DNA from 2 places in the Frateuria sp. sgz306004 genome. Region 1 is predicted to be linked to the other one. Evidence: riboswitches for the same ligand, from Rfam matches in the RefSeq annotation. Region 1 holds a riboswitch; the other holds the start of a gene.
The links. A riboswitch is a leader RNA that binds a small molecule or an ion and turns the genes downstream of it on or off. The one in region 1 is predicted to bind fluoride.

Region 1 (14,989 bases):
AGGCATTGCGGATGCCGCATGCCGGTCAATTCGGGATGGTGGTGCGACATGCGTTCGCCCGGCAGGTAGCCGGAGCTGACCTGATGCAGCATGGCCTGCACGATGTTGGCCTGCTTGGCGACCGTCAGCAGATGATGCGCCAGCGCCGGCGCGCTCAAGTGATGCCAGAAGCGCGTGACCTTGGCTTTGGTGGCGATCGGGAAATACAGCCGCAAGGCGGCGATATGCTGCTGACTGGCTTTTGAGGTCATTGGGCGTTTTCCTTGGTCGTGACGGATGTTTCGGCCTTGTTCTCCGGCGGCGGCGGGTCTTCTTTCGCCGACTCGTCCTTCTGTTTGCGGAAATGCGCGAGGTCGGCAATGCGCAGTTCTTCGGGAACGGCGTTGCGGTGCTTGCTGTGCTTGCTGTGGCCCACGCGCTGCGCGTGGTAGATGCCCGTGTGGCCGGAGAACAGATAGGCCGTGATGCAGCCGACGGCGGCCAGCGGGCCGATTTCCGCGCCGAACAGTTCCATCGCCATGAGCGTGGTGGCAATGGGCGTATTGGCAGCGCCCGCGAACACGGCGACGAAGCCGATGCCGGCCAGCATGGGAAACGGCAATTGCAGCAGCGGGGCCAGGGCGTTGCCCAGCGTCGCGCCGATGTAGAACAGCGGCGTGACTTCGCCACCCTTGAATCCCGTGCCCAGCGAGACGACCGTGAACGCCATCTTGCCGAGGAAGTCCCAGGGCGCCATCGGCTCCTGGAAGGAGCGCACGATGTCAGGGATGCCCAGGCCTATGTAGCTGTAGGCATCGAGCGCCCACACCGCCGTGGCGATGACGATGCCGCCAGCAGCGGGCCGAAGCGGCGCGTAGTGAATCAGGCGTTTGACCCACGCGCTCAATTTGTGGGCGGCCGTGGCGAACAACATGCCCACGAGGCCGAACACGATCCCGGCCGCGACCACCGCCATCACGCTCCAGAAACTGATGGGCAAGATTTCGCCCATCACGTAGTGCGTGTGGTGGACGCCCCAGGCCAAGCAGACCTGATCGGCGACGATGCCGGCCACGACGCACGGGAACAGCGCGTCGTAGCGCATGCGCCCAATGGCGAGGATTTCAAGACCGAACACGGCGCCGGCCAGCGGCGTGCCGAACACGGACGCGAAGCCGGCGCTGATGCCGGCCATCAACAGGATGCGCCGGTCCTCGTGCTTCATGCGAAACAGGTGGGTGAGCTGGTCGGCCAGCGCGCCGCCCATCTGCACGGCGGTTCCCTCGCGGCCTACCGAGGCACCGAACAGATGGGAAACGACGGTGCCGCCCAGCACCAGCGGAACCATGCGCAGCGGCACGACCTTCTTGGGGTCGTGGATCTCGTCAATGATGAGGTTGTTGCCGCCATCGACGGTCTTGCCCATCAGGTGGTAGATCCACCCGACAGCGAAGCCGGCTACCGGCAGCAGCCAGATGACCCAGCGGTGCGCCTCGCGCCACGCGGTGGCGCGATCCAGGGACACGAGAAAGAAGGCGGAAGCGGTGCCTGCCAGGAAGGCAACCAGGCTGGCGATGACAAGCCACTTGCCGATGTAGGGCAGCAGCTCAAGTTGTTCGGGACGGAATCGGCGCATTGGTCATGTCTGCTCGAAATGAATCGGGCTGACCAACGGCAAGGGATGTGAACGCGAGCGCCTACAGCCCCCGACCGTGGTCAGGTGTCTGTAGGCGTCATCAGCAGCTAAGAAATCGCTGCGGTTAAAAGGAGGAACGCCATCTCCTACCACGTAATTTACCGCATCCCCGTTGGCGCGTCCACATTGATTTCATCCGACGTGTGTATCCAGAACAACAGGTATGCCTTATTGAAACAGTTGATTTGTTACGGCGGTTTCACTATCATTGTTCGCATGAAAATTCAGAACTGGCTGTTGCTCACGTACAAGGTGCCCGCCGAACCCGCCAAGAAGCGCATCGCTATCTGGCGAAGGCTCAAGGGCATGGGAGCCATCTATTTGCAGAACGGCGTCTGCCTGCTGCCCAAGACCGACGACCACACTCGCCGCCTCAAGATCATCGAGAACGAAATCGACGAAATTGCCGGGGAGTCGGTGCTGCTGGAGACCGTCGCGCTGGACAAGTCCCAGGAGGAAAAAGTCGTGGCGCGCTTCAAGGCCGATCGCGATGAGCAATACACCGAATTCATCGCCAAATGCGACGACTTCGACGCGGAGATTGCCAAGGAGACGGCGGCCAGCCACTTCACCTACGCAGAACTCGAAGAAAACGACGCCGACCTCAAGAAGCTTCAGACGTGGTTAGAGAAGATTCGCAAGCTCGACTTCTACGGCGCTACGCGGGCCGTCGAGGCGCAGCAGCGCCTGCAGCGCTGCGAGGCGCTGCTCGACGCCTATGCCCAGCGGGTCTTCGAGTCACACGACGAAAACCGCTGAAAGGAGCCGCAATGAAACTGACCGTCCTGACCTACAACACCCTGTTCGCCGGCCGCGATGGCGCCAACGACGCACGTGCCCAGGCGCAAATCGACCTTATCAACCAGGTGCGGCCCGATGTGTTTCTGATGCAGGAAGCCAAGGGCTTCGATGCCAATGGCGGCGCGTGGCTGTATGCCACGGAAGATCGCATCGGCATGCGCGGCTTTCTCGCCATCGCGCCGCGTACCGGCCAGAACGTCGCCATCTTCATCCGCGAGCCGCTGCGCCCGCTCGCCTTCGACGCCGATGGCGCGCACTTCCACCACGCGCTGGCAACGCTCAAGGTGGCCGTGCCGGGCAGCAGCGAACCGATCACCTTCATCAGCGCGCACCTGTGCCCCAACGGCCCCGAGGTACGACGCCGCGAAGCGGCTTACCTGGCGGTGCAGGCCGCCCCGGACCGGCTCACGCTGGTCACTGGTGACTTCAATTCGGCCTCGCCGCACGATCCCGAGCCGGAAGGTTTCGACGCGCTGCCGGCGCAGCATCGCGCCCGCTACCTGGCCGACGATCTGCAAAGCGCCGACCGTAGCGTGCTGGCGCATCTGGAGGCGGCTGGGTGGGTCGATCTAGGCTACCGGCTGGACCCGGCCAAGGTGGCAACCGTGCCCACGGCCGGCTTCACGGGCACCGAGTTTGCGACGATGCGCTGCGACTACCTGTTGGCCTCCGCTTCGCTCGCCCAGGCGGCGCGGCATTACGAGGTGATCCGCACGCCGGCCACGGATGGCGCCTCGGACCACTACCCCGTCCTCGCACGCTTCGAGTTACAGCAATGACCTCGGAGCCCGCCCATGCTGCCTCCGACACTGGCCGCGCGCCTGCGCCTGCGGCCGCTTAACGACCAACATCACGAATTGCCCTCCATGCAGAATGAACTACAAGAAGCGGCTCCCGAAGCCCCCGCCACGACGAAGGGCTGGTTCAATCGCACCGTCGCTGGCGCGGGACTGACCAGCGCCCTGGGCGACTTCTGCTACGAAACAACAACGGTCATCCTGCCGGGCTTCCTGGCCGTGCTGGGCATCCCGGCGGCGGCGCTGGGCATCATCGAAGGCATTGCCGATGCCGTCGCCAGCTTCACCAAGATGGTCTCCGGCTATATCGCGGACAAGCTCGGCCACCGCAAGAGCCTCGTGCTGGTCGGCTATACGCTGACGCCGGTGGGGCAGATCTTCATCGCGCTGGCGGCGGGCTGGCCGCTGCTGCTGCTTGGACGGCTGGTGTCGTGGTTCGGCAAGGGACTGCGCGGCCCCTTGCGCGACGCCATCGTGATCCAAGCCGTCAGCCCGCAGACGCGAGGCCGTGCCTTCGGCTTCCACCGCGCGGTGGACACCATCGGCGCGGTCATCGGCCCCTTGCTGGGCGTGGCCGTGCTGGGCTGGGCGCAGTCCCTGCATTGGGACGATGCGGCCGGGCCGTTCCGCTTCGTCCTCTGGCTGTCGGTGATTCCGGGCGTGCTGGCCGTGCTGGCATTCCTGGCCCTGGTCAAAGACCCAGAGCATTCGCCCAATCCGGGCCTGCGGCTGTGGAGCACGCTGCGCGGCCTGCCGGGACGCTTCAAGCGCTACCTAGGCGCGGTGGGAATATTCGGCCTGGGCGACTTCTCGCACAGCCTGCTGATTCTCGGGGCGACGCAATTGCTCACGTCGTCGCTCGGCGTCGTACAGGCCGCGCAGGTTGCCGGGCTGCTGTACGTTGGCCGCAACGTGGTTCAGGTGCTGGCCTCCTATCCCATCGGCGCATGGGCCGACCGTATCGGCTCGCTGCCGCTGCTTGTGGTGGGATACGCGCTCGGCGCACTGACGGCCGTGTTGATGGTCCTGGCCTTCTGGTTCCATACCGCCAGCGTGCCGCTGCTCGCCGGGGTCTTCGTTGCCGCCGGGCTGTATGTCGCGGTGCAAGAGGCCCTGGAATCCACCGTGACGGCCGACATGGTGGGTCCCGAAACGCTGGCGACCAGCTACGGCGCGCTGGGCACGGTCAATGGCGGTGTGAAATTCCTTTCCAGCGCGACGGTCGGTTTGCTCTGGACGGCTGTTTCGCCAGTGTTCGGGTTCGGTCTCGCTGCTGCCTTGATGGGCGCCGGCACGTTGGCCTTGTGGCGCATCCAGCGAGGCGGCGCAGCCTCCTGACGGATCGCTGGCTCTCCGACTTTCGTGGAGTCAAGGCGATGGTCGCCGGGACACGGGATTAGCCCACGGCGGGGCCTCGTTGCCTCCCCAGCTCCCAAGACACGGCGCCGCCGCGCACGTTCGCGGCAAGCTGCTGGCCCAGGCGATGTTCGATCACCGGCTTCCACGGCACCAGTGAGAAGCCCATGCCGTCATCGAGCATCGCGTAGCGCCCACTGGCGAGCACAACCGAACGCCGGTAGATGCCAACCACGCGCTGCCCGTCCGTGAGGGGGCGATGCGCCAGGCCGCTTTCGGCGGCAATGTCCTTCGCGGCCTGCACCAGCTCGCGCCCGCGCAGCGTCGCCAGCAGGTTGCGCGCGAGGACGACGCGCTGCCCGCGCTGCTCGGCCAAGCCCTGTTCAGTCAGAAAGTCGGCGCGCTGGCGTAGCGCGTCCTTCACCTCGGCCCCAAAGCCCAGGTCGCCCAAGCCCTTGCCGCCTCCGATCAACTGCTGATCGAGCCAGGTGGCGCCGACGACGCGCGCTTGGCGCTCGATGGGTAGGTGCGATTTCAGTTCCACCGCCACGCCGCCGCCAAGGCGCTGCGCGTCGTACTGGCGGCCCTGCTCGGTGAGGTCGTCGGGCACTCGCCAGACGCCTTCGGCCTCGCGCTCCACGATGCCGGCGCGGCGCAGGGCTTCGAGCCGGCGCACGTGCGCGGCCACCACCTCACGCGGATCGCGGTCGGGCGTAGCCTGTCCTTGGGCAAGCGCAAGATGGTGGTCGGTTCGGTACACGCCACCAACGGACAGTGCGGCGATGTTGCGGTCGGCAACGCGCACGTTGGCCGCCCTTTTCACCTCTATCACGGCCCCGGTCGGGTACTGCTCCAACTCCGAGCGCGGCGGCAAAGCGACGTAATGCGCCTTGCCGTCCGTGCCATCGACGATCAGATAGCCCTTGTCGTACAACTCGTCCGCCAGCCCCTTGCCAGCGACGCGACCGACGATGGCGCGGCCAGCCTCGCCGGGTTGGAACACGACCAGCTCGCGCTGCTTGCCACTCATAGCCCGCTGCATCGTGCGGATGATGTCGCCGCGCTCGCCCATTGCCCGCAAGGCCGGCTCGGCCTCGGCGTGGACGGCCCACACGCCGGGCTGTTGCTCGCTCGACAGGCCCATGCGTTGCAAGCGTTGCAAACGGCCGATCAGCATTTGTCGCTGGCGTTGCAGCCGGGGTTCTGCGAAGCGTTCGATATGCACCAAGCCGTCGTCGCCGGCCTCGCGCTGCAAGGTGCGATCCAGACCTGTCCATCGCTCCTGTTCGACTTCGCGCAGCATTGCCTGCTGCATCTCCAGCTCGGTGCGCGGCCCCAGCCATTCGGTCGCCAGCTCCGACGCACGCCGACGCATCCCTTCGGCGATGTAGTCATGCGAAATGATGAGGTCTTTGCCGGTGTCGTCCTTGCCGCGCAGAACGACGTGCGTGTGTGGGTTGTCGGTGTTCCAGTGATCGACGGCCACCCATTCCAGCCGCGTGCCCAGGTCGGCCTCCATGCGCGCCATCAGGTGCCGCGTGTAGGTTCGCAGGTCGTCGAGCTGTTCGGCGTCCTCCGGCGAAACGATGAACCGGAACTGGTGGCGGTCGTCGGCACCACGTTCCTTGAACACTTCGAGGTCGGCGGCATCGGTCGTCGGCCCGTAGGCATGGCCTGGGCCGCCTTGGCGATCGACGCCTTCGCGCTCGATGTAGCGCAGGTGCGCAGCAGTGGAGCGCGGCCCCGCCTGTGCCAGATTGACCAGCCTCGCCTTGATCGTCACGCGCCGGGCGTTTGCCCCAAGTCCACGACCAGCAAAGCGAGCGGCGACGTGGCCGCGCCCTAACCGGGAACCGGGTCGCTGGCCGACCTTGCCAGCCGCCTTGCCGAGCTTGGCGCCGGCCTTGTTGGTCTGGCGCAGTACCTTGTTGATGAAGGCGTCGCCACGCTGCTTCGGCGCACCAAGTCGAACGCGGAATCGGTCGTCGTCCCGGCTGCTCATGGTGCGGTTACATCCAAGGCCGTCGCAGTCCAGCGGACGAAGCACGCGGTTTCGCCAACGGCGATGCGGCGTTGCGCACCTTCGCGGCACGCTGCCGCCCCCTGGCGCGTGCCGCGCCACCCCCATGTGCAGACAAGGTTTCCAAGCGGCCACGTGCCGCGACCTTTTATCTTGCCTTCCGCCTTTGCCCTGCGCTGTCGCTCCGGGCGTCGGCGGCCCGGCGGCGCTGCGCTGCTTGCAGCCAGCGCGCCGGCGAACGCGCCCACGGCCACCGGCCGGGCGCGTTCGAGGCAAGACGCCTGCACGTGTGAAAGCAATGCCGGATGCTGCGCAACGTGCGACGCGGATGCGCTCGCACGACATGCGCGACGACACGGCAAAGGGCGGCAGGACGACACGCCGGATGGCACGATGAAGCGCAGCGAATCGGCGGCCATCATCAGCGTGTCTCCAACCAGACCGGATGCGCGAGGCCGAGCACGGCCGATGCGCGCACCGGCCCGAAGTAACGGCTGTCGAACGACGCGGGATTGGTCACGCTCAGCAGGAACAGCTCGCCCGGTTCGAGGCGGCGGCACTGCTGCCAGGATGGCAGCGGCCGGCCCATGCGGTCGGCAGGCAATGCGGCGGCCACTGGCACGCCGTCGATGCGCACGCTGCGACCGACAATACACACCTCCTGCGGCGCGACGGCACCAACGCGCTTGAGCAACGGAATGCGCGTCGGCAGGTAGCCGCGCCGCGCAGCCAGCGCAGCGGCTTCGGCCGGCAAGGGCACCAGCACGATGCTGTCCACGGACAACGGACGTGACAGCAAGGCGGTATGCGGGTCGAACGGTTCGATGCGATACCAGCCGATCGCCACGCTGTCGGACGGGTTGTAGGTCAGGCGCGGCAGCGGCGACACGAAGGATGCCCATGCCAGCGCAGCGAAGCCGCCGATGGACAGGCTCGCCAGCACGAGGCGAGCGCGCAGACGCGAGCGAGGACGCGGCGCTGTTCCAGTGGTGTTTGCGGACGTGGGAAGCGTCGTCATGGCAGCGCCCTCCCGGCGAGCCAGGCGGCGTGTCGCTCGGCGGTGTACTCTGGCAGCGGCAAGCGTGCCGCGAGCCGGTTGCCGAGCGTGCGCCAATACGCCGGCGAAGCGGCGTTCGGCGCAATGCCCAGCGCCTCGATGGCGTCGAGCTGTGCCAACACGGCGCGCACGGCGGGTTCACCTTCGGCGTGCAGCAGCAGGCGCGCGCCGGGCAGCACGCCGGGAATGCGCTGTGCCGCGTCCAGTGGTGTGCAAGCCTGCATCACCATGAGCTGCCAGCGCACGGTTCCGTAGTCGTTGGCGTGCCAGCGGATGCGGCAGAACATCGCGCCAGGCAGGAACACCGCGACGCGACGCCAGCGGTCCAGCCGGACGATGCGCGCGGGCTCGCCGAAGCGCAGATACAAGTCGATGCGTTGCTCGACGTAGGCGAGCGAAACGCGGGTCAGCGGCGCGGCGCCGGCCTGGCCGGCGAGCACTGCGGGCGATGGCGGCGGGGCAGCCGTGGCCGCCAGAGCGGATGCGTTCATGAGGTCCTCTCCGGGAACTCGCGTTCGAGCAGCGCGCGCAGCAGTTCGGCGACAGTCACGCCCTGCGTGAACGCCGATACCTTGATGCGGGCGCGCATCGCAGGCGTGATGTCGAGGGTCAGGCGCGCGGTGTAGAGGTCGCCTTTCTGGACGCCGTCAGCGTCGCCCTGGCGAATCCACGCCTCGGCGTGTGGATTCGCCGGCGGGCGCACGCCGATGGCGATGCGTTTGCCATTGCGCTCGCTCATGCAGGCCACCGCAGCAGTTCGTCGGTGAGCGCGGCGATCTCGCGCGCGGCGGCGCTATCAGGCGCCATTTCGCGTGCAAGCCGGCCAGCGGTCACGCTGTCGGCAAAGACGATGCGCTGATGCACTTCCGAGCGCAGCGCCGGCAGCGGCTGCTCGGCGAGCGCGCTGCGCGCCTCGCGTCCGATGACGGTGGTGCTGACGCGACGGTTGACGACGAACGCCGCGCGCAGCGCAGGCCGGAACACCTGTGCCTCGCGGATCAGTGCCACCATCTCGGCCGACGCCCACAAGTCGTAGGGACTCGGTTGTACGGGGATCAGCACACGCTCGGCCGCCAGCAGCGCGGAGCGTGCCAAGGCGGCAATGCGTGGCGGGCCGTCGATGACCACGTGATCGGCGCGGCGGGCCAGCTCTGGCGCTTCCTGGTGCAGCGTCTCGCGGGCGAGGCCCACGGCGCTGAACAAGCGCGGCAAGCCTTGCTGGCTTCTGCGCTGCGTCCAGTCCAGCGCAGAACCTTGCGGGTCGGCATCGAGCAGGACGACGTGCTGGCCGCGCATCGCCAGCTCGCCGGCGATGTGTGTGGCAAGCGTGGTCTTGCCAACCCCGCCTTTCTGGTTGAGCAACGCGACGATCATGGCGCGGCCCTCCGTGTGTGAAGGCCAGGCTTTCGCAGTTGCCCGCAGTACCGTTTCGCGGTTTTCCACCGAAACGGCGCGCTCTTATTAAAAGTTAGAGTATTTGAGTTAGGGAAGTTAGAGCACACCGAAACCCGCGCCACTATTGGCTTTCCGGCGATTTCGCACGCCTGATAGCACGATAGGGACACGCCTGATAGCACGATACCCGGCACGCCTGATAGCACGAGGCCGTCCACACGTTTTCCCCGAGTTATCCCCGTGCCGTGGACGGCACCGGTCGAAAGGTCAACAGTTCCTCGCCGGTATCCAGCGTCCGTTCGATGCCGAGCACATAGCCGGGCAGCGACTGCCGCGCGACCAGCGCGCGCAGGTCGCAAGCGAAGTCGTAGGGCTTCGCCGTGCTGCCCGATTTGCGGTGCAGGTGCCGGAAGTCGAACTGCCAGCCGCCCGGCTGTTTGCCGCCGTGCTTGCGCACCAGGCGGTACAGCCACCGCTCGATGCCGCCGGTGAGCTTGAAGTAAGCCGGGTCGATGGTCAGCACCAGCGCGGCGTCGAGCACGCCGGCATAGAACCAGTCCGGGAGGATTAGCTCGATGCCCAGCGGCGTGCCGCGGGCGTCGGCCAGCTCCTTCCATTCGTTGATCCACGAGAAGCGATGCAGGCGCCGTCCGGTCGTCTCGCGGATGGATGTGGCCACGCTGGTCGATTGCAGCCGATCGAGCGCGGCCTTGAGGCGCTGGTAGTCGCGCAGCGACGTGCCGCGCCCGATGAAGCGCAGGATCTCGTAGGGCGTCGCGTGCATCAGGCGCGACGGGCGAATGCCTGCGTCTCGCGCTTCCACGATCTGCGATGCCGCCCAAATCAGCACGTCCGCATCCCAAATCGTGGCGATGCCATGCTCCTGCGTGCCCTCCACGCGCACGGTGACGCCACCGGCGCGGAAGTCGATCGGCGCCGTGCGCCGCGACTTCGCTAGCGAGAAGAACGGAAAGGCCATCAAGTCCTGGCTGTCGCGCGGCGCCATGTCGCCCGGCAAGGCGCGGAACAGGTCGAGCTGTTCCCGCTCCCGCGATGGGCTGGGCATGGCGATGGCCACCGGCGAGCCATCCGTCAGCGCGCACGGCTGTCGGCCGAGTGGTGCTCGGCGTATTCGGGGTCGGACGTAGCCTCGAAGCTGCGCTGGTCGGCCCAGGCGTCGAGGTCGGCCACCGCGTACATGACACGGCGGCCGAACTTGCGGAACTTCGGGCCGCCGCCGATCACTCGCTGCTTTTCCAGCGTGCGCGGCGACAGCCGCAGGTACTCGGCGGCTTCGTCGTTGGTAAGGTAGCGTTGGGGCTGCGCAGGCGCAGCGGCAGCAGCGGCAGCAGGCCGCGTGGGTGCGGGTCGCATCGGGTGAACCTCCATCGGTCAGAAACGCCGGCAGCACCAGCGCAGCCGGATGGAGGCAGTCTCAAGATAGCGACGGGTTGCGCAGAGGGTCGTTTTGCAGCGCAGGCAAAACGACCCTCCCCAGGTCATTCGAGCTGTACCAGGCGGCGGTAGCCGCCGCGCATCAGCGATTGGCCGCGCCGTACCAGGCGGCGCACGCGCGAGCGCAGGCCGCCATCGGTGTACCAGCCGGTTGCCACGACTTCAGCGCCGAACAGCCCTTCAGCTGTCTCCCGCAAGGACGCGCCCGCGAGGGTCGCGTCGAGCGCCTGCAAGGTGTGCAGTTCCAGCAGCGCGGCGGGCGTGGGCCGCGAGCGGGCCGCTGCCATAGGCACGGCCGCTGTGTCCACCGTCGCCAGTTTGTCCAGCTCGGCCGCGATCGTGCGGTAGCTCGCGCAAGGCGCGGCGCACGCGCGGATGGCATAGAGGTAGGCCATGCCGTCGGCCAGGCCCGGCGCGAGTGCAAGCCGCACGCAGCAGCCGGGCCAGCGTGCCGTCAGCACCAGGCGCTTGCCATCGTGGATCAATTGCTTGTTGCCGGGGACGTGCCAGAACTCGAAGGTGTGGGCTTCCGGTGGCGGGTCGGCATCCGGGTAGAGCTGGAGCACGCCGTCATGATCGGGGAACCAGACAGGATGCGCGTCGCGTGCATCTTGGCGCGGGTCTTCGAGCAGGCGCAGGCCCCATTCGTGCGCTGCGTCCGGCCGGCGGCGACGGCGCCGCCAGTCGCGCCGGTACTCGGGATGGCGGCGCAAGTATTCCCAGGCGAGTGCGGGACCGTCCAGGTGCAGCACGTAGAGATAGGCGGCGGTCGGATACCAAAAATCGTTGGTTCGATCAGTCATGAGGCAACCTCCCTGTTGATGGGAACGTCGCCACGGACATCGAAATGCAGGACTACAGCCTCATCGGCAATTTGTCATTCAGGCGGGCTAAGCTGGTGGTAATCAAGTCCGATTGACTCCGAAGCCTTGCATGGGTTGTCCGAGTGCGACGGCTGCGCAGCTCGGAAATGGTGCGCAGCGTCAGGCACCCTGCCGGAAGCGGTGCACTGCGTCGTGTCTCTTTCGGTCAGGGTCGCACCCGCTTGGTGCAAGAGTGACGATTCAGACCGCAACTGTCTCGAACTAGACCGAGAAAGACACAATCCGCCCCGCTCAGTCGGGGATGGAGCCGTCACGTTGCGCGACTTGCACGTATTCCGATAGCGGTCGTGCTGCACGGAAATACAGGTCGCGCAGGACCGGCCGCTGCTGCGGCCCGACGATGCCGGCCAGGTCGGACAGCTTGACTGTCCCAAGCGACGGCATCCCGATGCCAAGGTCGATCAGTCCCCAGGCGGTATCGCCGTCTGCGGGGTCGAGCGCGGCCAACAGCCAAGTCGCGTGCGCATCGGGCGTGAACAGCCGCACCACCGGCAACGGGTCGATGCCTTGACCGGCTGTGCGCGCCGCGCCGACGGCGAGCAGTTGCGCACGTTGTTCGGTAGTGACAAGCGGCTGGGTCATGGCCGGGAATCTCACGAAACCGCAGATGCACGGACACGCTTTGCCGCCAAGACGTGGAAGCATCGAAGCGGATGCGTGCTTTCGTGCGAAAGCACGCAGGCGTAAGCCATCGAATCCGTACATGCACGGAAACGCAGAAGCGGCATTGTGCAGGTCTGGAAAGACACGGATGTGACTCTCTGGTTCGGTCGAAATCCGCATCTGCGGATTTCCGTAAAGGGACGAATACGTAAATCAGTATCGCCAAATGAACACTATAGATTGTAGCCCTATAGAGCGCAATCGGCTGTCATCTTGGTTTTTCAGGGGAAACCATAGGTGGCGGCGAAGGACTCATTGGCGACGGCAATACGGACGGTCAGGAAGGCGCGTGGCTTGAGCCAGGAAGCGTTTTCCGACGTGTCCAGCCGCACGTATATGAGTTCACTGGAGCGCAACCTGAAAAGCCCAACCCTGCACAAGCTGACCGAGCTGTGCGAGGTCATGGAAGTGCATCCGCTCACGCTGCTGACGTTGGCCTACGCCGGCGACAGCACGCGCAAGGCCGATCAGCTTCTGGCGCAGGTGCGCCAGGAGCTTGAGGCTGTCTTGAAGGAACGCGACGCGCCATAGGCGCGTGCGTGACGTGCTGCGCCAGCAGCACGGCGCCCCGCCGCAAGGGACGGGGCGCGGTGGGCGGCGTCAGTCCGCCTGCTGCGGCTTGCTGCGCGACCAGATCAGGTCGTGCGTGCCGTTCTCGCCTTCGATCAGGCGGGCGTAGACCGTTGCCGGGAACGAAGGATCGTCGAGGGTCACGGACAGGTAGTCCCGTCCGGCCTCGCTGGTTTTCTTCCACGCCGCGCCGATGTCGTGGCCGGCCGCCTGCAGACGGAAGTCCGGGGCTTTCTCGTTGTCGCCCTTGTCGTTGGGAACCAGCTTGACCTTGACGTTGAGCGTCAGGGTGCGAAGCGTGCCGGTGAAGCCGTCTTTCTCTGCGGTGAAGGTGCCGATGTTAGCCATGATGTTTCTCCTTTCGGGTTGAACAAGGTCGCGCCAGTGCGTCCTTGTTGTGAACCGGCCGGCGAGGGATGGGCGGGTCGCACCGCGCAGCGGTCGCAACAGCGTGGAGAACCTGGAAGCGAAAAGAATTTGTCCCGCGAGGAATGCGCGCAGCGCAGGGGAAATTGTTTTCGCTGCAAGGTTGCGGCCATGAAGCCCAGGGCGCAGCCGTGCCCTCGCCAGGATTCACGACAAGCCAAGGACGCACGGGCCGCCCGCTCCCGAAAGGAGACATGGCTGACTCGCTATCCCCGCGTGACGGCTGCACCGGCTTGCACCCTGACGCGGCAAAGGCCATCCGCCAGCGACAAGGCGAGAACGCCCCTTGCCGCCCGCAGGCGGCCTTCGTAGTTAAGGCGTGGCGTGGAAGCTCCATAGCGAGGCCGGGCGGCGTGTCGGTGAACCACCGTCCTTTGTGACGTACAGGCGGCGAACCGTCAGCGTCGAGGACGGCACGTTTTGGCACAACCTGTCGCAGCAAGCCGGGGCGTAGCCCCACAAGCCCGCCCCTTGCGGCGGGGCGCCATCGAAATCTTGCCAGCGCCAGCGGGCGCGGATTGCCGTGCCGCGTGCAAGGCACTTGCACGCCCGCCCCGTCGCCGCCTGGTCGAAGGCGGCGACGGGGCGATTTTGCTGTGGGCGTTGAAAACCGGGCGCGGCCACTGCCGCGCCCGGTTCGGGTGATAGCCCCGGCGCTGTGCGCCGGGGCTATGCGACTACTTCACGCGGCCAGTGCGTGCGCTTCCTCCTCGCTGGTGGCATCTTCCGGCGCGTCGGCGTCGGCCTCGTCCACCACCACCGGCACGCCTTCCGGCTCGGTGTGGTGGCCGGTCTGGAATACGGCAGGCATCCAACCCGTACCATCCGCCAGCCGTTCCGCTTCGCTGGCAATGTCGCCTTTTTTCAACTTTGACAGGCGGGTGACGTGCGCCGGGGCGTACTGGTTTACGGCTTCCAGAATCACGGCCTTGGGGACGTGCTGGAAATAGCCCTCGGCGGTCGGCTTCCACCATGCGGCCATGTCCAGCTCCACGGCCTGCGCCACTTCCGCGCCGGGCTGGTGCTGCGCAGCGCGAGGCGTCACCACGTCCACCGTGGAAGCCACGCACACGGCAAGCAGGCGCACCAGTTCATCTTGCGACTTCGTCAGCAACACGGCGAACAGTTCGGCGCTTTCCTCCGGCAAGGTTGCGCCCGCGACTTCCTGCAAGGTGCGCAATGCTACGGCGGCGGGCGATTCCGACACGTCCGGGGCAAGGCTTTCCAGCCGGTCTTGCACTTTCAGGCTGACGCCAAGCGGCAAGTCATGTCCGTGGTAGCGGTCTTGCAGCACGGTTTGCACCATGCCATGCACCAGCGCAGCCAGTGCCACCAGCGGATGCCGGGCGACTTCGACTTGCAACGCCGCCGTGCGGTGGGCGCTCAACCGCTGCGCCAGCCGATCGGACACGCTGGCGGTCTTGGGCGCTTCGGGTTCGTCGCCTTCGTCGTCGTTCGCGCTTTCCCCGACGAATCCCTGCCGCAGCTTTTCCAGCGTGCGCAGTGCCTTGGCCTCGGCCTCGCGCAGCAGGCCGCGATGAATCACGGCTTCGCCGTCGCGGTCGAGAGTGACGATGGCACCGGCCACGGCGCGCACGTCCGGCGCGTAGCTTTGCAAGGCTTCTTCGATGGCTTGCAGTTCCCCGGCGACGTGTTCGCGGCGTTCTTCCAGCGTTGCCGCCTTGTCCTCGTCCTCGGCGTCGTAAGCGTCTTCCAGTTCGGCGTCGATTCTTTCGAGGTGGGTTTGCAGCGAGGCGAAGCGGCGGGCTTCGCGGGCGGTCGGCTCGCGGCGCTGGCGCGGCGCGTTCTGGAACGCCTGCCGGTCGGCGGAACTGATGTGCGGCGTAGCATCCACCCACGCCCAGCCTTCGGCACGCACGCCCTCGGCCA
Region 2 (14,989 bases), on a different contig from region 1:
GAAATTCACCGAACAGGAAATCAGCAGCGGCCAGAACAGGCGATCCTGCCCAAAGCTCACGTAACCGCGCACCAGGTTACCGGGATGAAACGGCACTCGCGACGCCGGTGGATGGGTTTCGTCGAGAAACAGCATCAAGGCCAGCGCCAGCAGCAGCGTAAAGCCCATCAGCACCCAGAAAATGCCATGCCAGCCGTTGAGAAACAGCAGTTGCGCACCGACGATGGGCGCGATCACCGGCGCCACGCTGAAGATCATCATCACGCGTGACATCAGCTGCTGGGCCGCTGCACCCTCCAGGCTATCGCGCACGATGGCACGCCCCACCACCAGGCCGGCGCCAGCACACACGCCTTGCAGCGCGCGGCAAGCCAGCAGCATGGGGTAGGACGTGGATAGCGCCGCGCCAGCGGATGCCAGCGCATACACCAGGATGCCCGCCACGATCACCGGCTTGCGGCCGATGGCATCGGAAATGGCACCATGGAACAGGCTCATCGCCGCATAGGTGATCAGGTACATGCTGATCATCTGCTGCAACTGGGTGCTGTCCACGCCAAAGCGCTCGCCGATCAACGGAAACGCCGGAAACACCGCATCAATGGAGAACGGGCCGATCATGGACAGGCCCGCGAGCAGCCACGGCAGGCTGCGCCGGACGGGGCGCGGGGATGGGCTCATGGCGAAAACACGGCGGCGAGGAACGCCAAGTATAGCGGCGCCCTCGGCCCACCCGAGCCATGACGATTGACCAATCATCGGCTAGCATGGCTTTTGTAGGGATTTGGGAATGGGGAGTCGCAAAGGCTCGGCGCTCAGGCGCGGCAGCGCTTTCCACTTCACTGCTCCCTGATTCATGCATTCAGGAGATGGCATGCCTCCTGTTCTCGTCGTCTCGTGCACGCACGCGGCGGCTGGACAAACCACCTTCGGGTTGATGATGCCTGCACCACCGGAGCTTCCGGGGCGCAGGCGCGTGCCTGTTTCCAGGAAGTCGAGCGACTTTTGAGGAGACCAACAACGTGGGCTTTACCGGATTTGTTGCCGTTGGCGTAGGAGGCGCGCTGGGCTGCTGGCTTCGCTGGACGCTTGGCGTGCTGTTCAACCCGCTGTTTCCCACCGTGCCCATGGGCACGCTGGCCGCTAACCTGCTCGGCGGCTTGCTGATGGGCGTGGTACTGGGCGTGTTCGACCACTTCCAGACATTGCCACCCGAATTGCGTCTGTTCGCGGCCACGGGTTTCCTGGGTGGCCTCACCACCTTTTCCACCTTTTCCGCGGAATCGACCACCCTGCTGCTGCGCCAGCAATACCTGTGGTTCGGCGGCCACCTGGCCATGCATCTGGTGGGTTCGATCGCCATGACCGTTTCTGGCATTGCCCTCACCCGTGCCGTACTGCGCAGCTAGGAGTGCCCATGAATATCCCCAACGCTCAACAGGGTGTGCACTTGGCCTTCTACTGCCACACCCGCGCCCGTCACGACGGCATGCTGGCCTACGAATGGCTGCTGGAGCTGGCCAAGCGGCAAGGTATTGCCGGCGGCTCGGCGTTTCGCGCCATCTGCGGCTATGGTCGCCACGGTGTGCTGCGCGAGGAACAGTTCTTCGAGTTGGCGGACGACCTGGCTGTGAAAGTGGAGTTTCTGCTATCCGAAGCACACGCGCAGACGCTGCTGGAGGCCGTGCGCGCCAGCGGCATCGACGCGGTGTATGCAATCGCTCCCGCAAGCTTCGGCGTTCTGGGCAAGCCCGTCTCCGCGCCTTAGGATGCGGCGGGAGGCTTTGCGCCCCACGCGGATACCCGTGTGGGCCGCCCGTTTTATGGCTACATGAAACGAGGAATGCATGAGTCAGGATTCGCTCAAGGGTCGCGCCACCACCCTGCTCGAACACGCCGGCATCCAGCTCGACGGCCCCGCCCCTACCGACATGCAGGTGCATGACGAGCGCCTGTATGCGCGGGTCTTCGCCCACGGCTCCCTGGGCCTGGGCGAAAGCTACATGGACGGCTGGTGGGATACCCAAGACCTCGCCGGCATGTTCACCCTGCTGCTGCGCTCGCGTCTGGATGAAGAGCTGAAGACGCTCGACACCCTGCTCGCCCATCTCAAGGCACGCTTCATCAACCTGCAGCGTGGCGAGAACGCTTTCGAGATCGGCAAGGCCCACTACGACCTGGGCAACGACTTGTTCCAGGCCATGCTGGGCAAGCGGCTGGTGTACTCGTGCGGTTACTGGGCCCATGCCGACAACCTCGACGACGCGCAGGTCGCCAAGCTCGATCTGATTTGCCGCAAGCTGCAACTCAAACCCGGCCAGCGCGTGCTGGATATCGGTTGCGGCTGGGGCGAGGCACTCAAGTACGCCGCCGAAACCTACGGCGTGGAAGGCGTGGGCGTGACGGTGTCGCAAGAGCAGGCCGAGTTTGCACGCGCGCTGTGCCATGGCCTTCCGGTGGATATCCGCTTGCAGGACTATCGCGAACTCAATGAACCGTTCGACGCGATTTTCTCCATCGGCATGTTCGAGCACGTGGGCGCGCTCAACTACCGGACGTACTTCGAGGTGGTGCGTCGCTGCCTGCACGAGGACGGCCTGTTCCTGCTGCACAGCATCGGCAGCAACGGTGCCCCGAGTCGGCCCGATCCATGGATCGAGAAGTACATCTTTCCCAACTCCATGATTCCATCCGCCGCCCAGGTCACGCTCGCCCTGCAGGACCTGTTCGTGGTGGAGGACTGGCACAACTTCGGCACCGACTACGACCGCACCCTCACCGCCTGGCGCGCCAATGTCGATGCTGCCTGGCCCCAATTGCGCGAGCGCTACGACGACCGCTTCCGCCGCATGTGGCATTTCTACCTGGGGGTGTCGGCCGCGGTGTTTCGCAGTCGGCGCGACCAGCTATGGCAACTCACGCTCAGCCCGCGGGGCGTGCCCGGCGGCTTGCGTGTGGCGCGCTAACACCCATGCGGGCTGCGCAGCGATGTACGATGCGCCGATCATGACGGGTGAATGACACCCGCGCCGCCGCCAGCCCTCCCGCATCAGGAGTCGTAGTGAAACTGTTTTCCCGCCTTGGCGCCGCCCTCGCCTTGAACCTGCTGCTGGTCACGGCCGCGCTGGCGCAGCCCGCCCTGTGGGTCGCCCGCCACGGGGATGCCACTGTGTACCTGTTCGGCACCGTGCACCTGCTACCGTCCGACGCCAACTGGAACTCCCCCGAACTGGACAAGGCACTGGACGAAAGCAGCCGACTCAGCATCGAGATCGTCGATGACGACAGCGCCGCCATGCAGGGCCTGGTGATGCAGTTCGGGCTGGACCTGGGCCACCCGCTGTCGAGCAAGCTGGACGCCGCTGATCAGCACCGCCTGCAACAGGCCGCCGACACCGCCAAGCTCCCCGGCGGCGCCAATGCCTTGCAGCCGATGCGCCCCTGGCTGGCCGCGCTCACCCTGACCATGGCGCCGCTGGTGCAAGCCGGCATGGACCCGAATCTGGGCGTGGACAAGCAACTCAAAGCCCGCATGCAGCGCGCCGGCAAGCCGGTGGAAGGCCTGGAAACCGCCGAGCAGCAGATCCGCATGCTGGCCGACCTGCCCGAAGCCATGCAGTTGGATTTCCTGCGCCAGTCGTTCAAGGAAGTGGCCGATGGCCCCGCCAAGTTGCGCGGGCTGGTCGACGCCTGGCGCGATGGCAACGTAGCCGCCATCTCTCACCTGGAAGACGAAGAACTACGCAAGGAGAGCCCGCTGCTTTATCAACGCCTGATCGTGAAACGCAACCAGGCCTGGGCCAAGGTCATCGCCGAGCAGCTCCAGCAGCCGGGCGTGAGCTTCGTAGCCGTGGGCGCCGGCCACCTCGCCGGGCCGGATAGCCTGCAGGAGCAACTGCGCAAGCTGGGCGTCGAAACCACCCGCGTGAACCACTGACGCGCGACCACGCCCACGGCGCTGCCCCTCGCCCCAACTCCCCCGTTTCTGGCACCATCCCCCGGTTAAGCGCGCCCCTTGCGCGCAGTCCATCGACGCAACCCCATGAATCTGCAAGCTAATTTCGAACAGATCCCGCTCAAGGAGTATGCCGAGCGGGCCTACCTCGATTATTCGATGTACGTGGTGCTCGACCGCGCCCTGCCCTTTGTGGGCGATGGCCTCAAGCCGGTTCAGCGACGCATCGTGTACGCCATGAGCGAGCTGGGCCTGGCCGCATCGTCCAAGCCCAAGAAATCCGCGCGCACCATCGGCGACGTGATCGGCAAGTTCCATCCGCACGGCGATACCTCGTGCTACGAGGCGATGGTGCTGATGGCCCAGCCGTTCTCGTACCGCTACCCGCTGGTGGATGGCCAGGGCAACTTCGGCTCGCCCGACGACCCCAAGAGCTTCGCCGCGATGCGCTACACCGAGTCGCGCCTGAGCCCCATCGCCGAGGCGTTGCTGGGCGAGCTGGGCCAGGGCACGGTCGACTGGGTACCCAACTTCGACGGCACGCTGGAAGAACCCAGCTGGCTGCCCGCGCGCGTACCTCACGTGCTGCTCAACGGCTCCATGGGCATCGCGGTGGGCATGGCCACCGACATTCCCCCGCACAACCTGCGCGAAGTGGTGAGCGCGTGCATCCGCCTGCTGGATGACCCGGACGCCACCGTGGCCGACCTGTGCGAACACATCCAGGGCCCGGATTACCCCACCGAAGCGGAAATCATCACGCCGCGCAGCGAACTGCTGACCATGTACCAGAACGGCACCGGCTCCGTGCGAGCCCGCGCCGTGTACCACATGGACGAAGGCAACATCGTGATCACCGCGCTGCCGCACCAGGTGAGCCCGTCCAAGATCCTCGAGCAGATCGCCGCGCAGATGCGCGCCAAGAAACTGCCGATGGTCGAAGACCTGCGCGACGAGTCCGATCACGAAAACCCGATCCGCCTGGTAGTCGTGCCGCGCTCCAACCGCGTGGACGCCACCGAGGTGATGCAGCACCTGTTCGCCACCACGGACCTGGAAAAGAGCTTCCGCATCAACCTCAACATGATCGGCCTGGACGGCCGCCCGCAGGTGAAGGATCTCAAGCGCATCCTCACCGAGTGGCTGCAGTTCCGCACCGATACGGTTACGCGCCGCCTCAGCCATCGCCTGGCCAAGGTCGAGCGCCGCCTGCACCTGTTGGAAGGCCTGCGCATCGCCTACCTCAACCTGGATGAAGTGATCCACATCATCCGCACCGAGGAAGAACCCAAGTCGGTGCTGATGGCGCGCTTTGGCCTCAGCGAGGAACAGACCGACTACATCCTCGAAACCCGGCTGCGCCAGTTGGCCCGCCTGGAAGAGATGAAGATCAACGGCGAGCGCGACCAGCTCGAAGAAGAGCGCGCGCGCATCAACGTGCTGCTCAAGTCGCCGGCCAAGCTCAAGGGCCTGATCAAGGACGAACTTCGCGCCGACGCCACCAAGTACGGCGACGAGCGCCGCTCGCCGCTGGTAAAGCGCGAAGCCGCCCAGGCACTGGACGAAAGCGCCCTGGTCGCCAGCGAACCGGTAACCGTGGTGCTCAGCGAAAAGGGCTGGATTCGCGCGGCCAAGGGCCACGAAGTAGACGCCGAAGGCCTCAACTATCGCGAAGGCGATCGCCTGCTCGCGGCCGTGAAGGCGCGCAGCACCCAGCAGATCGCCATCATCGACTCCACCGGACGCAGCTATTCCACGCCGGCCCACACGCTGCCCTCCGCGCGCGGCAATGGCGACCCGCTCACCGGACGCTTCAGCCCGCCGTCGGGCGCCAGCTTCGACGCGCTGGTGGCTGGCGACAACGACACCCGCATCATCCTGGCGACCGATCACGGCTACGGCTTCGTGACCCGCTTCGAGGCGCTCACCGGGCGTAACAAGGCCGGCAAGCAGATCCTCACCATCGGCGATGGCGCCAAGGTGCTGGCCCCGCAGGTAAGCGCCGACCCGGCCCGCGACCGCATCGTGGTGGTCACCTCCGAAGGTCATCTGCTGATGTTCTCGGTGGCCGAGCTGCCCGAACTGGACAAGGGCAAGGGCAACAAGCTCATCGACGTGCCCAAGGCCAAGCTGGCGGCAGGCATCAAGGTGGTCGGTGTTGCCGTGGTGGCCGAGGGCAAGGGCGAAGTCACGCTCTACGCCGGCCAGCGCAAGCTCACGCTGAAATGGTCCAACCTGGTCGAGTACGGCGGCAACCGCGCCACCCGCGGCGGTCTGCTGCCGCAGGGACTGCGTCGCGTCGAGCGTATCGAAACCACCGGCTGAGGCGGGAACTAAGCCGCCCGGCGGGCCCTCCAAAGGGGACGTGTGCACACCGGCGACGGTGATGCGTTATCAGCAGCACGTCCCCGGAGTTTTCTCATGAAGATCGTCCGCCCCACCGTTTTTCTCGCCCTCGCCCTGGTGGCGACGGGCGCCATCGCGCAAAACGCTGGGCAGCCGTTGAATCTCAGGCTGCCTGCCGGCGTCGCGCCGGCCCCTGGCAGCTCCGCTGCCGCACCTGCGAACACCGCCGATACCGCCACCAAGCCCGCCGATTCCAAGGCCACGCCTTCCACGGCCAGCGCCACCGGCAATACCACCAGCTACAGCAAAGACCCGCCGGGCACCTATTACGGCGACACCACCGGATCGACGGAGCACGACCAAGCCTTAGCCGGTCGCCAAGCCGTGGCGTGCGATGACGCCACGTATAACCAGCCCCAAGTGCATGGCAGCGTGGGCATGGGCGTGATGGCGGGCAACCACGTCAGCGGCAGCTACACAGGCGGTGCAGTCACCATGAGCCAGGCCTTCGGCAGCTGCGAGCATCCCACCGGCGGCATGAGCATCTCGGTCAGCGGCACCCAGAGTCATTTCGGCCACTGAGTCCAGATCGCTCATGGGGGCGGCCCCAAGGGATCGCCATCGCTGCCGGCTGATGCGGTGGCCGCTCGGGGCAGACGAGGGCGAAAGCCTTAGCGCCCGCCAAGCTCCTCAAGCGCCCTCGGCGGCGCGAACTTCTTCGAACAGGCGACTAACGCGCCGATTGCCTTGCGCAGGGTCGAAAGTTCTTGGAAAGGCTCAGCCGCCAGACTGGCGGCATGGTCAACTGTCCTCATTCCCTGCGCCAGCCGCGCTGCGCCGTATCCCCCCGCTGCATCGGAGCCTCCCTGTGATCCAGAACGTCGAGTTTCGCCTCGAGGGCGGTCGCAGCGGTGTGCTGCTTATTCACGGCCTTACCGGCACGCCCACCGAGATGCGCCTGTTGGGCAAGGGCCTGAACCGCGCCGGCTATAGCGTCTACGGCATGCAGTTGGCCGGTCACTGCGGCGACGTGGATGATCTTCTCAAGACCGGTTGGCGCGATTGGTACGCCAGCGTGGAAGGCGCCGCCGAGCAGTTCCGCCACGAAGTGGACCACCTGTTCGTGGCGGGCCTCTCCATGGGCGCCGTGCTGGCACTCAAGCTGGCGGCCGAGCGACCGGAGTGGGTCAAGGGCGTGGGCGTCTACGGCGCCACCTTCCGCTATGACGGCTGGGCCATTCCGTGGTTCGGCAAGTTCTCTTTCCTGCTGCCGCTGCTGCACAAGCTGGGCATCGGCAAGCACCGCATGGTGCACGAGGGCGAGCCATACGGCATTCGCGACGAGCGTCTGCGCGCGCAGATCAGCGGCGCCATGCTGAGCGGCGACAGCGCCGCGGCCGGCCTGCCCGGCAACCCGTGGCCCTCGCTGGCGGAGATGTACAACATGGCCGCCGTGGTAAAGCGCGACCTGCCCAAGGTGACCGCGCCCTGCCTGATCGCGCACGCCACCGAAGACGACATCGCCAGCATCGAGAACGCTTACCTGGTGCAACGCGGTGTATCCGGCCCGGTGGAAACGCTGTGGCTGGAAGACAGCTACCACATGATCACGGTGGATCGTGAACGCCGCTTGCTCACCGATCGCTCGGCCGAGTTTTTCCGGCAGATCGCCGCCACCTACGAACCCGCCGCGCGTGCCGCAGCCTGAGGTCGCCGCGTGACTCCGTTGGTTGTTGCGCTGTGGCTGCTTAACGTCACCCTCGATACGGTCGGCCAGTTGTCCTTCAAGGCGGCGGCCGGCGACCCGGAAGCCGGCGACGGCGTGGCGCGCTGGAAGTACATGTTCGCCCGCCCATGGATCTGGGTAGGCGTGCTTTCGTACGTGGCCGAGTTCCTGGTGTGGATCGCCTTCCTCTCGCTGGTGGACCTGTCCGAAGGCGTGTTGCTGGGCTCGATCAATATCGTGGTGGTGATGATCGCCGGCCGCATCCTTTTCCGCGAACGGCTCACGCCCTTGCGTATCACCGGCATGCTGCTGGTTACCGCGGGCGTCGCCATCGTCGGCGCGGCGGGCGCAGGCTGAAGGAACACCTATGAAGCACGCTCGTTTCTACGCCATTGGCTTCACCATCCTGGTGCTGTTCGACACCCTGGTGCAGCTGAGCTTCAAATACGCTGGCGACCACGCTTTTCCGCCCGAGGCCAACTGGGCCTGGGTCGTGCGCGTGTTCGGCCACCCATGGATCTACATCGCGGTCATTGGTTACGTCGGCAATTTCTTCACCTGGATGACCTTGCTCAAGCACGCACCGATCGGCCCCGCCTTCGCGGTGACGCATCTTGAGGTGGTGAGCGTGATGCTGTTCTCCGTGTGGCTGTTCAACGAACCGCTCACCTGGTCGCGCGTGATCGGCGCGCTGGTGATTGTCGCCGGCATCATCTGCCTTGCCTTCGCCGAAACCGGCGCGCATCCGGAGAACGACGCGCCCACCGAAGCGAAGGGTGCGCTGGGCGTCACTGCGGGCGACTGACATGGCTCGCGAGCTGCCGCCCACTGCCGGTCTGCCGCTTCGCCTCACCGACCTGCGGCCCGGCCGTGCGCCCTTTGCGGCGCAGGTAGCCGCCTGGCTTGGCGTAGAGCAACTGCAACTGGAATGCTCCGGCACCGCCGCGATGGTGGTGGCCCTGCGTGCCATGCACACGCTGCGGCCGCAGCGCGACGAAGTGATCGTGCCCGCGTGGACCTGCCCGCTGGTCGCGCTCGCCATCCATCGCGCCGGGCTCAAGCTGCGCCTGTGCGATCTGGCGCCCAATCATTTCGATCTCGATCACCAACAGCTTGCCGCGCTCGCTGGCGAACGCACCCTGGCCATCGTGCCCACGCACTTGGCGGGCCGCGTGGCCGATGTGGCGACGGCGCTCGATATCGCCCGCCGCGCGGGTGCCTACGTGCTGGAAGATGCCGCCCAGGCGCTCGGCGCGCAGCAGGATGGCCGCAGCGTGGGCCTGATGGGCGATGCGGGCTTTTTCAGCCTCGCCGTGGGCAAGGGCCTCACCCTGTTCGAAGGTGGCTTGCTGCTGACGCGCGATGCCACCCTGCGCGACGCGTTCGCCACCAGCCACCGCGACACCATCCATCGTGACCGCGGCATGGACTGGCAACGCGCACTCGAGCTGATCGGCTACGCGCTGGTGTATCGCCCTTCGCTGCTCACGTTGGCCTACGGACGCCCGCTGCGCAAAGCGCTGGCGGAGAACGACCCGGTCGCCGCCGTCGGCGACGATTTCGGCCCCGACATTCCGCTGCATACCGTGAGCGATTGGCGCCAAGCCGTGGGCGCACGCGCGCTGCAACGCCTGCCCGCGTTCCTCGACGTCACCCGCGCGCAAGCGCTGCGGCATGTGGCGCGACTGCGCGAGCTGCCCGGCGTAACCGTGTTCGATGACGCCCCCGGCCAGCAAGGCGTGTGGCCTTTCCTGCTGCTTACCCTGCCGAACGAGGCTGCGCGCGATGCCGCGTTGAAGTCGCTATGGACAGCGGGCCTTGGCGTCAGCCGCCTGTTCATCCACGCCCTGCCCGACTACGGCTACTTGCGCGATATCGTCAACGACACGCCGCTGCCGCGTGCCCGCGATTTCGCCGCGCGCTCGCTCACCATCACCAATAGTCCGTGGCTCGACGAGGCGAGCTTCGACTCCATCGTCGAAGCACTGCGACGCGTACTGGCGCACTGATCGCTGGGCACCATCGCCTTGGCACTATCGGAGTAATCTGGCCGCTTCGGCCATCCCGTATCGGCATACTCCGCGCGCACCTCGCCAAGCTTCTTGCTCCTACTCATTCGCGTTTTCGGGAAACGCCACCATGACCGCCGATCTGACGATTTACCCCACGCTTCCTCTTGTGGAAGAGATTCTGGAAACGTGGCGAGAGCGGATCGGCCCTGACTACACGGGATACAAGCATCACGTGTACCGCATGCTGCACTGCTGCTTTGCCTTGCATGCCTGCAGCGATCAAGATCGCACCAAGCTCATCATCGCTGCCTGTCATCACGACATCGGCCTGTGGTCGGACCATACCGTCGACTATCTCCCACCCTCCATTCGCGAAGCGGTCAGCTACCTGAAAGCTCACCAGCTCGACGTATGGGAACAAGAGATCACCCTGCTCATCGATCTGCACCACAAGGTCCGCGCCATTCGCGGCGAGCAGGCCGCGCGCTACCCGCTGCTAGAAGTATTCCGTCGCGCCGACCTGGCCGACTTCTCGCTGGGCCTGTGCCGGGGCGGCGTGCCCCGCGCCTTTATGCAACAACTCAAACGACAGTTTCCGAATGCGGGTTTCCACAAGATGCTGATGAAGGCCGCGGGTGGATGGTTTGCCCGACACCCGTTCTCACCGCCACCCTTCATGAAGTGGTAGCCGCGCAGGCCTGACTACACGTGCTCGGTGGCTTTGGGTGTCGACAGAAACAGCAGCGCCCCCACCGCGAGGCCCAGGCAAGGCCCGACCAACGACAAGCCTTGCCCCCGCGGCACCGTGATGCCCAGCATCGTTGCCGCATTACCAGCGGCGTGCATGAACACACACAACGCAATGCTGCGCGTGCGGCTGTACAGCCACCCCAGCAACAACGCGTTACCGATCACGCCCACCAGGAACGGCGCAAATGCCGCGTGGTACTGCGCCACGCCCGGCAGAGCGAACAGCGGCAGGTGCCATAGCGCCCACAGCGGGCCAATCAACAAGGCCGCCCGACCTGGCCCCATCGCATCCTCCCACTCCTCCTGCAGGATGCCGCGCCAACCGAACTCCTCCAGCCCACCGCCAACAATGGTCATGGCGAACAAGGGCAGAAACCAGTACCAGCGCTTGAACGCCACCAGGGTCGACACCGCCGGGCGCAACGCCACGGCAATACCCACGGCCATCAACCCCAACGCCACCGGCAGGCCCAGCGCCACCACATACCAGCGTAGTGGCACGCGCCAGCGCAACACCCGTGCATTGAACTCGCGCAAGGGGGCCTCTGCCGGCGTCATACGCACCGCCAAATAGGCCGCCAAGGTTGGCCCTAGACCACCCACCACGTACAACGCCATGAAGAGTGGTTCGCCGTAGAACGTGGCATGCCCAAGGGTAAGAGGGACGAGAGCGCCCCAAGCGCACCATGTAATGACGAAGGCCGCCAGCAGAAACCACAAGGCGCGTGCGCTGACATGCATACGTTCGGCGAAGCGGGTCATGTCACCTCCGGCCCGGGCCAGCGAGCGCTAACCCTCGATCAGGCGTAAATGTTCAAGGCACCTGCTTACACGCTGCTTTCCGCGATGGCGGCCAACAGTTGGGTATTGAACGCACGCTGCTGCGCCTGCCAGGCATCCAGCTCGCTCTGCAGTACCGGCTCCTGCCCATCCATGCCGCTGAGCATGCGTTTCCACCAGGTGCGGTAAGCATAAGCAGACACCTCGCCGTTGATGTCGCTGGCGATGATGCGGCCGCGCAGGGCTTCGATGATGGCCATGGCGTGCGATGCCTCCAGGCGACCCTGGTCCCAATTGGTGCGGGCGGTTTCGACGCTGAAGGCATCCTTGTCGATCGACAGATAGGTCGGCTGCGGCGCCTGGCGAAGTTGACGCACAAAGGCGCAGGTGAGCGACTCCGGATCATCGAAGCGGCGAAACGCATCCGCGATACCCAGCCGCGCCGCCCAGTCCACGTTCACGTCCATGCACCAGTAGGTGAGCTTGCCGGCCTGCAACGGGCGCAGGTAGTTCTCCCACGCATGTTTGGCACCGATGTCGCCCGAGGTAATACCCACTACGTGCACATGCGTGACATACGGCAGCATCGCCACCCGGCGTACCCACGACCCGCAATGGATGCCCCACGGGAAACGCATGTTGTCCGGATGGTTGTCGAACACCACCAGTTGGAACGGCCCGCGCGCGCGCTGGCGCTCCACCAGTGGCCAGGTGAGGTGGTGATAGTCGCCCGAGCCCATCAGCACCGTGCCGTACTGAGCCGGCATACGTTCATCCAGGTAGGTACGCAGGCGATTGAACGTGCGCAGCGTGCAGCCGAAGCGGATCGCCTCCTGCCAATCGCCCAACGGCAGTGTGGTGGCGCCGGGAATCTCGCCCACCGAACCATCGAAATCCAGGATGAAAGGATCACGCCTTGTCATGGTTGGCCCATTTGCTGTCGCTCTCGAAAAACTTGCCCAGGCGGCGCGCCAGCATGCGCAGCAGCGGGTTGCGCAGGTAAATGGCGTGCCGTGTGAGCGTGAACTGGGCGCCCAGGTAGGACTTGATCTCGGGGTCCGTCCAGCCCGCCACGTAATGGGTCAGCCCTTGCTCGCGAGCATAGGCCAGGTTGTGGAACCAGCTGGTGAAGTACAGGTTCTGTTCGCGTGCCTGCGGATAGGCAAAACCCACGTACTTGTCGATCAACTTGCCATCCACCACAAAACACAGGTTCCAGCCGATCATGGCGCCTTCGTGGCGATAGACGAAGGCCACGCCGCCGTGGCTACCGTCGCGCAGCACCGCCGCGAAAAAGTCGCGACTGAGCTTGTCGAAATGGATCTCGCTTTGCGCGTAGACGTTCTCGTAGAGCGCGTAATACGCATCCACCACGGCATCGTCGTTGAACATGGCGTGGCCGCAGGGCACCACCTCCACCGCCACGTCGTCGCGCTTGCGCAGCTTGCGGCGGATGTCTTTGCGGCGACCGGAGGAAAGGCGTGCAAGGTATTCCTCCTCGCTGGCAAAGTCGATCGGCACATAAGCCAGCGCCTGGCCCTCCAGCAGCACGAAGCCCTGCGCGGCGCAGGCATCGGCGAATTGCTTGCACCACGCGCCACTGGCGGCATCGAACAAGGGCGAGGCTTGGGGAATGTCCTTGATGATCATCAGGCGGGTGCGGCGACCCAGCGCATCGCGCAGCGCTCCAGCCAAGGCGGCCGGCTGCGCATTGCGTGGAAACAGCGCGTACTCGGACACCGTGGTACCCACGAACGTGGTACGCCAGCGCAGCAAACGCCCCCACCAGCCGTAACCGGGGGCCTGTGTCACCTTCTGACGCACATCCGCGTCGGCGGTGGTAAGCAGATCGAACGGCGCCACGAAGGCCGGCGTGCCCGCCGCCTCCGTCACGCTGAAACCGATCGGTGGATGCTCGGCGAACTGGGCGATCAGCGCATCAGGCTCGAGCTGGTTGAGGTACCGCACGCGGCATTTCCATGAGACACAAGGCCATAGGATACGACCGACAGCCCCCAACCCGCACGGTCAGGCGAGGCTCATGCGCCCATAAGGTTCGCGAAAGGCACGCCGGGGAGGATCGAACCCGCCCTCCCGAAGGCGTCGCATTCTGGACATTGCCTTGTGGGTTCGTCAGTCTTGGGCGATGGCATCGTCACGATGCCTACGACCCCGGCGCCATGGAATCCAGGAACTCAGACATGAGCACAGTGCAGCAGGAAACCTTCGACATCATCGCCAAACAGGCCAAGATCGAGCTGGACACGATCAAGCCGGAGTCGACCCTGAAAGATCTCGGCATCGCCTCGCTGGATGCCATCGAGGTGATCTTCGACATCGAGGAGCACTTCAACATCAACCTGCCCAACGAGGATACCGACCTGGAGAACGGCACGGTCGGCCAGTTGGTGCAAGCCATCGAGCGTCAGCTCGCCCAGAAGCCGGCCGAGTAACTCCATGCGCCGCATCGTGATCACCGGCATGGGCGCGATCTGCGCGCTCGGCCACGACGCACCCTCGGTATGGAAAGCCATGACCGAGGGGCGCTCCGGCATCGGCCCCATCCACCACATTCTGCCCGGCCAACTGCGCAACGGCGGTATCGCGGCGGAAGTGACCGATTACGACCCTGCCAACTTCTTCGACGACGCGCGCCGCACCCTGCTGGACCCCTTCAGCGAATACGCGCTGATCGCCGCGCGCGAAGCCATCACCCAATCGGGCATTTCGTTCGAGGGTGAAGCCAGCTCACGTACCGCCGTGGTCATCGGCACGGGCGCGGGCGGCGAGACCACCCGCGATGACCTGTACGAGCGCCTCTACGGCGAGCATCAGGGCCGGTTCCACCCGCTGGGCATCGTGCGCATGATGATGAACGCGCCGGCCAGCCAGGTGAGCATGGTGCACGGCATCACGGGCCCCTCCTTCGTGGTGGCCAGCGCTTGTGCCTCTTCCAATCACGCCTTTGCCCAGGCCGCCATGATGATCCGCTCGGGTCTGGTGGATGCCGCGGTGGTCGGTGGCACCGAAGCCTGCATTACCTTGGGCACACTGCGCGCCTGGGAGGCCATGCGCGTGCTGGCACCGGACACCTGCCGCCCCTTCAGCCAGGGCCGTCGTGGACTGGTGCTGGGTGAAGGCGCCGCCATGTACGTGATCGAGACGCTGGAGTCGGCGCAGAAGCGCGGCGCGGAAATCCTCTGCGAACTGGCTGGCACCGGCATGAGCGCGGATGCAGGCGACATCGCCGCGCCGTCGGACATCGGCGCTGCCGCGGCCATGAACGCCGCCCTGCGCGATAGCGGCATGGCCCCGGGCGAAGTGGACTACATCAACGCCCACGGTACCGGCACGGTGGCTAACGACAGCACGGAAACGCGCGCCATCCACCGCGTGTTCGGCGCGCATGCGCGCGAGCTG

Region 2: another riboswitch for fluoride. It lies ahead of crcB (fluoride efflux transporter CrcB); the one in region 1 lies ahead of AC3G2C_RS10870 (voltage-gated chloride channel family protein).

What each region holds. Positions count from the first base shown of each region.
Region 1 covers NZ_JBYLFE010000004.1:402,153-417,141, forward strand. Annotated here, with positions in the region: gene AC3G2C_RS10865 (hypothetical protein) at 1-251, opposite strand, end outside; gene AC3G2C_RS10870 (voltage-gated chloride channel family protein) at 248-1,615, opposite strand; fluoride riboswitch at 1,700-1,771, opposite strand; gene AC3G2C_RS10875 (Chromate resistance protein ChrB) at 1,847-2,434, shown strand; gene AC3G2C_RS10880 (endonuclease/exonuclease/phosphatase family protein) at 2,446-3,255, shown strand; gene AC3G2C_RS10885 (MFS transporter) at 3,271-4,611, shown strand; gene AC3G2C_RS10890 (DUF3363 domain-containing protein) at 4,670-6,631, opposite strand; gene AC3G2C_RS10895 (S26 family signal peptidase) at 7,071-7,667, opposite strand; gene AC3G2C_RS10900 (DUF2840 domain-containing protein) at 7,664-8,197, opposite strand; gene AC3G2C_RS10905 (chromosome partitioning protein ParB) at 8,194-8,445, opposite strand; gene parA (ParA family partition ATPase) at 8,442-9,080, opposite strand; gene AC3G2C_RS10915 (replication initiator protein A) at 9,334-10,179, opposite strand; gene AC3G2C_RS10920 (helix-turn-helix domain-containing protein) at 10,194-10,475, opposite strand; gene AC3G2C_RS10925 (DUF2285 domain-containing protein) at 10,601-11,359, opposite strand; gene AC3G2C_RS10930 (DUF2958 domain-containing protein) at 11,672-12,022, opposite strand; gene AC3G2C_RS10935 (helix-turn-helix domain-containing protein) at 12,341-12,634, shown strand; gene AC3G2C_RS10940 (DUF736 domain-containing protein) at 12,704-13,021, opposite strand; gene AC3G2C_RS10945 (ParB/RepB/Spo0J family partition protein) at 13,782-14,989, opposite strand, start outside.
Region 2 covers NZ_JBYLFE010000005.1:485,745-500,733, forward strand. Annotated here, with positions in the region: gene AC3G2C_RS13645 (multidrug effflux MFS transporter) at 1-681, opposite strand, end outside; fluoride riboswitch at 857-954, shown strand; gene crcB (fluoride efflux transporter CrcB) at 1,023-1,409, shown strand; gene AC3G2C_RS13655 (DUF190 domain-containing protein) at 1,418-1,768, shown strand; gene cfa (cyclopropane fatty acyl phospholipid synthase) at 1,848-2,966, shown strand; gene AC3G2C_RS13665 (TraB/GumN family protein) at 3,062-3,937, shown strand; gene parC (DNA topoisomerase IV subunit A) at 4,043-6,280, shown strand; gene AC3G2C_RS13675 (hypothetical protein) at 6,377-6,883, shown strand; gene AC3G2C_RS13680 (alpha/beta hydrolase) at 7,170-8,009, shown strand; gene AC3G2C_RS13685 (EamA family transporter) at 8,019-8,384, shown strand; gene AC3G2C_RS13690 (DMT family transporter) at 8,395-8,832, shown strand; gene AC3G2C_RS13695 (DegT/DnrJ/EryC1/StrS family aminotransferase) at 8,834-10,036, shown strand; gene AC3G2C_RS13700 (hypothetical protein) at 10,167-10,727, shown strand; gene AC3G2C_RS13705 (CPBP family glutamic-type intramembrane protease) at 10,742-11,551, opposite strand; gene AC3G2C_RS13710 (arginase family protein) at 11,617-12,492, opposite strand; gene AC3G2C_RS13715 (GNAT family N-acetyltransferase) at 12,479-13,537, opposite strand; gene AC3G2C_RS13720 (acyl carrier protein) at 13,771-14,022, shown strand; gene AC3G2C_RS13725 (beta-ketoacyl-[acyl-carrier-protein] synthase family protein) at 14,027-14,989, shown strand, end outside.